2 regions of the Shewanella livingstonensis genome follow, and region 2 is predicted to be linked to the other one. Evidence: riboswitches for the same ligand, from Rfam matches in the RefSeq annotation. Region 2 holds a riboswitch; the other holds the start of a gene.
The links. A riboswitch is a leader RNA that binds a small molecule or an ion and turns the genes downstream of it on or off. The one in region 2 is predicted to bind thiamine pyrophosphate.
Positions count from the first base shown of each region.

Region 1 (4,256 bases), 820 kb from region 2:
TTGGTATTCGCATATTGCTTTAAGATCTTTGGATAAGCGGGCCATATTGGCTCGGTGTTTGCCACTGAGTACAATATCGTGAGGTACGTTGCCTGCATAGAATGTTTCTATAGTTAGCTCACCCATTTCAACGGGATGATCAATTAAATCATCGTAGTTGTCAGCATTAAAATCACCAAAGCCGAATTGCTCGCCGGTAGTTCGGGTCATGCTGGTGGCTAAGGTCCAATGGGCTAATTCTGCAAGTGCAGGTTTTGCTATTGTGACTTGGTGCGATTGCGATTCAAGTCCTTTAGCGGCTAAAAACACACTGCTACCATTAAAAAAGCCATGGTTAGTGTCAAGGTGTGCAGTGCGAACAGACAAATCCCATGCATAAATTTGGTAGCACAAACTAATGTGACTACCTTGGTTATTCAATTGCCACGTTTGCTTATCTAATTGAATAACAGAAAGCGATTGTTGATTTTCTTTGGCATCAATTTCAATGATGTTTTTAGCAAAATCGCGGATCATGTAACTGCCAGGTAACCATGCTGGTAATGAGAAAATCTGAGATGGATTGGCGTTTTTTAGCGTAAAGGTAACTTCAAACAAATGAGCTTTTGGGTCGACCGCATGAATATGATAATGCATAAAGAATTCCGAATGAGTGGCAAGTCGCAATCAAAACGATTGAGCTATAATGACCAATGCTGCCAAAATTGACTCACTTAAGCAAACGAATCCCATTTTGAGTAAAAGATTACCTATAATGAGCGTTTTTACTGGAGTGATAGATCAAAGACTTGATAGTATTATCAATAGCAACAATGCAGTTATCTAATGAGGGTACCCAAATGGCTGAAGAAACCATATTTAGCAAAATTATTCGTCGTGAAATTCCTGCGGATATTTTATATCAAGATGAGTTAGTCACTGCATTTAGGGATATTGCACCGCAAGCTCCTACCCATATTCTTATTATTCCGAATCACTTAATCGCGACGGCTAATGATGTTAAAGCGTCTGATGAAAAAGCATTAGGGCGGATGATGACCGTAGCAGCAAAACTGGCTGATGAAGCCGGTATTGCACAAGATGGTTATCGATTGATTATGAACTGCAACAAGCATGGTGGCCAAGAGGTGTACCATATCCATATGCACCTTTTGGGTGGCAAGCCATTAGGCCCAATGTTGAGTCATGGATAATGAAAATTAACAGTGATTTTTTCCCGTTAACCGAAGTCGCCTCTCGATTTGTTAATCAGTTAGCCCAATGCCGTCGTTTAGGGCTTACTGTTCAAGAGGCCAGCGAGCATCATGTGCTCATTGAACTGCCTTACAGCCAAGACATTATTGGTTATCCAGACACTGGGGTTATCCACGGTGGGGTAATTACCACTTTAATCGATACTGCTTGTGGCACTGCTGTGGTGTGTGCAATTCTAAAAAAATATCAATCATTAGAGTTGTCGCCAACCTTAGATTTACGAGTTGATTACATGAAACCTGCAGAGCCTCATAAATCGGTTTATGCCTTTGCAGAATGTTACCGTTTATCGTCAAACGTGGCTTTTACCCGTGCAATAGCTTACCAAGACAGCATTGATGAGCCGATTGCTCACGCTGTGGGATCGTTTATGCGCATTAGTCCTGAAATGGTTGGTGAAGAGTTTCGTCAAGCGTTAATGGGTAATTTACCGGGGGCGATAGCATGAATGAGCTAACCAATACGAATACCCAAACGGGTTTAGATGTTCAAGATGTGGTCAAACGAGCCATTGAGCTTAATGACTATAGTTATCTGCTTGAAAAAGTACCATACTCACAATTTATTGGTATGTCGGTGGCCCGTTTTGGCGACGAGATGGTATTCAGACTACCTGCTAAAGATGACAATATTGGTAATCCTATATTACCCGCCATCCACGGCGGAGTACTTGCTGGATTTATGGAAATGTCAGCCATTGTGCAGTTAATGGTGTTTATGCAAGCTAAAAAAGTGCCTAAAATTGTCGATTTCTCAATTGATTATTTACGCGCTGGTTTGCATCAAGATACTTTTGCTGAATGCAAAATTACACGCCAAGGTCGTCGCGTGGCAAACGTGAGCATGAACTGTTGGCAAACCAATCGTAAGCAGCTTATTGCTACAGCACGAGCACACTTTTTACTGGATTAGTAATGACACGGTGCTTCATTGGCCCACAGCTTCAATTTAATCAGTTTATTAAGGGAATATTGTATGAAAACAACATCATTATGGATTGTCGCTTCGGCACTATTACTGACGGCTTGTGCGCACAATACCGCAGGTATTGCGGTCGATTCTAGTGGCCAGGTTAGGGTGGATAATAGCTCGTTTGCTAGCGATGTTAACGTGACCGATATTTCATCACTTATGGTCGCTGATTTAATTAAAGCCTCGGCATTAATTCAAAGCCAATCACGTACTGATTTACGCATTCAATATAAATTCACTTGGTTCGATGCTAGCGGATTTACGCTAGAAGATGAAGCAAGCAGCTGGAAGTCTGTTAAGTTACATGGCAAGCAACAGTTGCAAGTTGGTGCAGTAGCTCCTAATCCGCAAGCAACACGATTTGAAGTTTATGTGCGACAAGCCTTTTCAAATTAGGTTGTACTATTATTAATTTCAAGAGTAATTGATTATGATTAATCGCAATATGAATACAGATGTGATTTAGCATGATGGTTAATTAATTGCATTGTTGAGTTATCAAATTGTGTCACTGCTCGTGTATTCATGTTGAAGTTAGTTTATAATCGTGGCCGCCAAGGGGTGTTCAGTAAAACCTGAACTGAGATGTCTGTACGACGAACCCTTAGAACCTGATCCGGCTTATACCGGCGTAGGAATGGGCCACACTATTTTTAGGTGCACCTCTTATTCGCTACTCTTGCCGGATCTCAAAATCATTATTTGAGGTCCTATGTTCACGAAAAACTCTATTAGATTACACCAAACGCCTATTGCCTTAGCGGTTATTGCAGCCTTAAGCTCACCTGTTGCTATGGCTAAAACCGCTGATGTTGAACGCGTAACACCTGAATATGAAAAAATGGAAGTCATTGTTGTTAATGCTGATTTTAGTAATATCAGCCTTGATAAAATGCCGTCTAGTGTGACCGTTATTGATGCACAACAATTAGAAGATGAAGGCGCACAACATTTTGAAGATGTGCTTAATTCGATTGCTAATTTTAACTGGTCTGGTGGTAGCTCTCGTCCTAAATACTTTCAAATTCGCGGCGTTGGTGAGCAAGAGCAATATCAAGGAGCACCTAACTCATCGGTTGGTTTTGTGGTTGATGATATCGACTTGTCTGGCCTAGGTATGGTGTCGAGCATGTATGACATGCAACAAGTTGAAGTATTGCGTGGCCCGCAAGGAACGCAATATGGTGCCAATGCATTAGCCGGATTAATATACTTAAAAAGTAACGACCCTACAGAATCATTTGAGCATGGCGCCAAAGTCAGCTTAGGTGACGACAATCTTCGAACTCTTTCTGGCTTCAGCTCTGGTCCGCTCAACGACTCAGGCAAATTACTCTATCGCATATCGTTAGAACAGCATAACCAAAACGGTTACCGTGATAACCTTTATCTTAATCGCGACGATACTAATGAGCGTGACGAGTTGACCGCACGAGCGAAATTACGTTGGTATGCAACGGACGATCTGCAAGTCGATTTAACCTTATTGCATGCAAACTTTGATAATGGCTACGATGTGTGGACATTAGACAACAATCGCAGTAATACGTTAACTGATCAACCAGGTGTAGATACACAAAAAACCTCCGGTGCTGGAATTAAGTTTATTTATTCTGGTATGCCAGCATTTGATTTCACCTCGCTTACCTCATTTGCACAAACTGATCATCATAATGGCTATGATGGTGATTGGGCTAATCCACAGTATTGGGCAAGTAAACAATGCACAGCTTATGATGCCACCGGTGCCGTTAATGGCACCGAACCTTGTGTTTACGATTATACTTGGGACAAAGAGGGCGATCGTAAAACCTTAACCCAAGAATTTCGTCTATCATCAAAAACAGCAGGGCGTATTTTTGCGGGCAGCACTGACTGGTTAGTGGGTGTATATGCGATGAATTTACAAGAAGATAATGACTTGTATTCAGAGTACAACACTTATCCCGATGAAGTGCTGCAGTCAAATTACGATGCCACCAATTATGCGGTATTTGGGCAGTTAGACAGCCATTTAGGCGATGATTATT
Region 1 covers NZ_CP034015.1:3,163,425-3,167,680, reverse strand. Annotated here, with positions in the region: gene EGC82_RS13685 (M61 family metallopeptidase) at 1-636, opposite strand, end outside; gene hinT (purine nucleoside phosphoramidase) at 840-1,193, shown strand; gene EGC82_RS13675 (PaaI family thioesterase) at 1,193-1,702, shown strand; gene EGC82_RS13670 (PaaI family thioesterase) at 1,699-2,166, shown strand; gene EGC82_RS13665 (YcfL family putative periplasmic lipoprotein) at 2,230-2,622, shown strand; TPP riboswitch at 2,774-2,881, shown strand; gene EGC82_RS13660 (TonB-dependent receptor) at 2,939-4,256, shown strand, end outside.
Region 1: linked by a shared signal. The riboswitch ahead of EGC82_RS13660 (TonB-dependent receptor) and the one ahead of thiC (phosphomethylpyrimidine synthase ThiC) in region 2 are both predicted to bind thiamine pyrophosphate.

Region 2 (4,256 bases):
TGTTATCGCCACCGGCGCTCACCGGAGAGACTCCAGCAACCACTTGGGTCGAACTAATTTGATTGGCTGACACATAAGAAAGTGGCGGGTTCATCTGGTTTGCACATGATGAGGTAATGTCGCTGCCATCAATGAGAACTTTAATGCGATCACCCATCATGCCATTTAAAATCGGTAATGCAGATACGCCACCCGCTTCAGAAAAATCTACGCCTTGCTTTTTAAGTAAGCTTTGGGCTGAACCGAGTAAATCGCTATTGGCCGCTTGTCCATGTACTTCAACCCGCTCAATGCCTTCACTATTTCGCTTATCATACTGTTCAGCCATCACTGGTTGTGTAATAGCAAACATTACAGCCAATGCAATTGATGAGTAAACCCATGGGGAATTAGTATTTAATTTAATGGTTTGCATTACTTTATTTGTCAATGTCATCACCTTTATTGTTATTTTATCAACCTTTGATGAATATATTTCAAAGGTGTTTATTAGTCTGTTAAATTATAACCTGCTAATAAATATGATGAATGCGACATAGTGTCGCACCTTGATGAATAGCTGTCTGTGGTGATGAATGAATCATGGAGATATCAATAACACTGCATCAGTTTCTGACATGTGGATTGATGACTTTTGTATGAAATGATTATTTTAGTGCTTGTTATTTAGCGATAAGCTTGCTTATACTGCGTGACATCTTGTCGGAGTGCCATTATGGCTGAGACCGTTTATTCGGGATCCGTTGAACCTGATCAGGCTAGAACCTGCGAAGGAAACAAGCGTAATAATCATGATTATTGGGAAGATAAATAACGTATTAACACGATTGTAATTGGACGTTTACCTCCGAATTTTTTATCGGTTTATATTCCAGTTACGTTATTACATTAGTATTTTTCTATGTGATTATTGACGTAAGCAATAGCTTTTTTATTGTTTACTGCTGCTATCAACACCTCTCCAGACAAGCAACTCTACTCTTAATATTGAGGTTGCTAATGTCAAATCCAAACCGTCGTCAAACTCGAGCTAACGCTCAACAATTTATTGATACCCTTAAACCGTTACAACATCCTAATTCTGAAAAAGTCTATTTAGCGGGTAGTCGTGCAGATATCAACGTTGCTATGCGCCAAGTTAATCAAACTGATACCGTTATTGGTGGTACCGACGCAGAACCCATTAAACAAGCCAATCCGCCGATCATAGTTTATGACTGCGCGGGTGCTTATTCTGATCCCCTTGCTGATATCAATGTGCGTGAAGGCTTACCTAAAATCCGTCAAGCATGGATTGATGAGCGACAAGATACTGAGCAATTAACGGGTGCAAGTTCGGGTTTTACCCAACAACGGCTGGCCGACGATGGACTCGATCATTTACGATTTGACGCCTTAGTCGCGCCTAAACGTGCCAAGAAGGGCAAATGCGTGACCCAAATGTATTATGCACGCCAAGGTATTATTACCCCTGAAATGGAATACATTGCCATTCGTGAAAACATGGCTCGTGCTGAAGTAACCGACACCGTGTTGACTCAAAAAGCGCCTGGTGAGGCTTTTGGTGCGCATATTGGGCAACTTATCACTCCTGAGTTTGTCCGCGATGAAGTCGCCCGAGGTCGAGCGATTATTCCGTTGAATATTAACCATCCTGAAACTGAACCTATGATTATTGGGCGTAATTTTTTGGTGAAGGTGAATGCCAATATTGGTAATTCGGCGGTGACATCTTCGATTGAAGAAGAAGTCGAAAAACTCGTATGGTCAACTCGTTGGGGCGCCGATACGGTCATGGATTTGTCCACTGGACGTTATATCCATGAAACGCGTGAATGGCTTATCCGTAATTCGCCTGTGCCGATTGGTACCGTGCCTATTTATCAAGCATTAGAAAAGGTTAATGGCGTTGCCGAAGACCTCAGTTGGGCGGTATTTAGAGATACATTGATTGAACAAGCCGAGCAGGGCGTAGACTATTTTACGATTCATGCAGGGGTGTTATTGCGTTATGTACCCATGACCGCAAAACGCCTTACCGGTATTGTGTCGCGTGGCGGTTCAATTATGGCTAAGTGGTGTTTAAGTCATCATCAAGAAAGTTTCTTATATGAACATTTTCGCGATATTTGCCAAATTTGCGCCCAATACGATGTGTCGTTGTCTTTAGGGGATGGTATGCGCCCAGGTTCAATTGCTGATGCCAATGATGAAGCGCAATTCGCGGAATTAGAAACCTTAGGTGAATTGGTCAAAATTGCATGGGAATACGATGTGCAGACCATCATAGAAGGCCCTGGCCATGTGCCAATGCAATTGATTAAAGTCAATATGGAAAAGCAATTGGCCCTTTGTGATGAAGCGCCATTTTATACCTTAGGCCCACAAACAACCGATATTGCGCCTGGATATGATCACTTCACCTCAGGCATTGGTGCAGCCATGATGGCTTGGTACGGCGTGGCGATGTTGTGTTACGTCACCCCTAAAGAACACTTAGGTTTACCTAACAAAGAAGATGTAAAACAAGGCTTAATTGCTTACAAGATTGCTGCCCATGCTGCTGATGTCGCTAAAGGTCATCCAGGTGCACAAGTACGTGATAATGCATTATCAAAAGCCCGCTTTGAATTCCGTTGGGAAGATCAATACAACCTGGGTCTTGATCCTGATACCGCTCGTGCTTACCACGATGAATCGTTACCACAAGAATCAGCCAAAGTGGCTCATTTTTGTTCAATGTGTGGACCTAAATTCTGTTCAATGAAAATAACCCACGAAGTGCGTGAATATGCAGCGAATCTTGAACAAGCTGAAGCACTTAAGATTGAAGTATCTTCTGCTAGTGCTTATCAAGCTCTACATACGACTCAAGCCATAAATCCGTCCGAAGCGATGGCGCAAAAGTCGGCAGAGTTCAAAGCGTCGGGCTCGGCGCTTTATCATGACGTCAAACCAGCAGCACAAGTTGATACCGACTTAGCGGTAGAGGTTGAATAATCGCCATGAATTCATCGACATTTGTCAGTGAATCAATAACGCAAACCCCACCCATTGTCTGGACTATAGCCGGTTCAGACAGTGGTGGTGGTGCGGGGATTCAAGCTGATTTATTAACTATGCAAGACTTGTCGTGTCACGGGTGTAGCGTGATAACCACATTAACCGCACAAAACTCAGTCAGTGTGAGCCTTGTTGAAACCGTTTCTGAATCCATGTTGTTGGCTCAGTTCAGTAGTTTACTCGTGGATTTGCCGCCAGTGGCGATTAAAATTGGCCTGCTTGCATCCCAAGCACAGGTCGACATATTGGCTGACTGTTTGGCTCAGATGCGTGCCACTCAGAAAGTGGTACCTTTTGTGGTACTTGACCCCGTCATGGTCGCCAGTAGTGGGGCTAATTTTAATTCTATCGATCTCGATTTTAGCCCTCTCATTGGTTTAATTGATTTACTAACGCCTAATCAGCACGAATTGAAGCGCTTATGTTCTCAGTCTGCATTGGCGCAAGATTGTGCTGATGTCGGCAACAATGGTTCTCAGCAACAGCAACAGCAAATGATCCACGATGCCAAATTGTTATCCGATACATTTAAATGCCATGTGCTCGCTAAAGGCGGTGATGCTCAGTGGCAGCAACAGCAGGCGATAGATGTATATGTGAGTAAAAGCGTTAAAGGCGCCAGCCTTGCACACAGTAATGCGGTGTTTATGTTAAGTAGCCCGCGAATAGCAACCACCAATAATCATGGCAGTGGATGCACATTATCATCTGCAATAGCGTGTTTTATTGCCCATGAGTTCGTGATCCATGATGCTATTGTGCTGGCAAAAGCCTACGTCAATAAGGGACTCACTTTAGGTGTAAGCCTCGGCCAAGGACCTGGTGTATTAGCCCGTACTGGTTGGCCTGCTGATTTAGGCATGATGCCATCAATCAAGCTAGTATCTTCAGACTCTCACGCTCAAAATCGGTTTAAGCAAACTGCACTGAATGGTTTTAAAGTGCTGCATCAATCCTTGGGGATTTATCCTGTTTTAGATGATCTTCGAATATTAAAAAATGTCTTAAAAGCGGGCTGCAAGACGGTCCAATATCGTGCCAAGCTAGCGACTAATACCGATGAACGGCAACGATTAACACTCGAAGCGAATATTATTGAGGCCATCAAACTAGGCCGCGAATATCATGCACAGTTATTTATTAATGACCATTGGCAACTGGCGATTAAACACGGTGCTTTTGGGGTTCATTTA
Region 2 covers NZ_CP034015.1:2,342,481-2,346,736, forward strand. Annotated here, with positions in the region: gene EGC82_RS10130 (TonB-dependent receptor plug domain-containing protein) at 1-436, opposite strand, end outside; TPP riboswitch at 694-793, shown strand; gene thiC (phosphomethylpyrimidine synthase ThiC) at 1,000-3,000, shown strand; gene thiE (thiamine phosphate synthase) at 3,006-4,256, shown strand, end outside.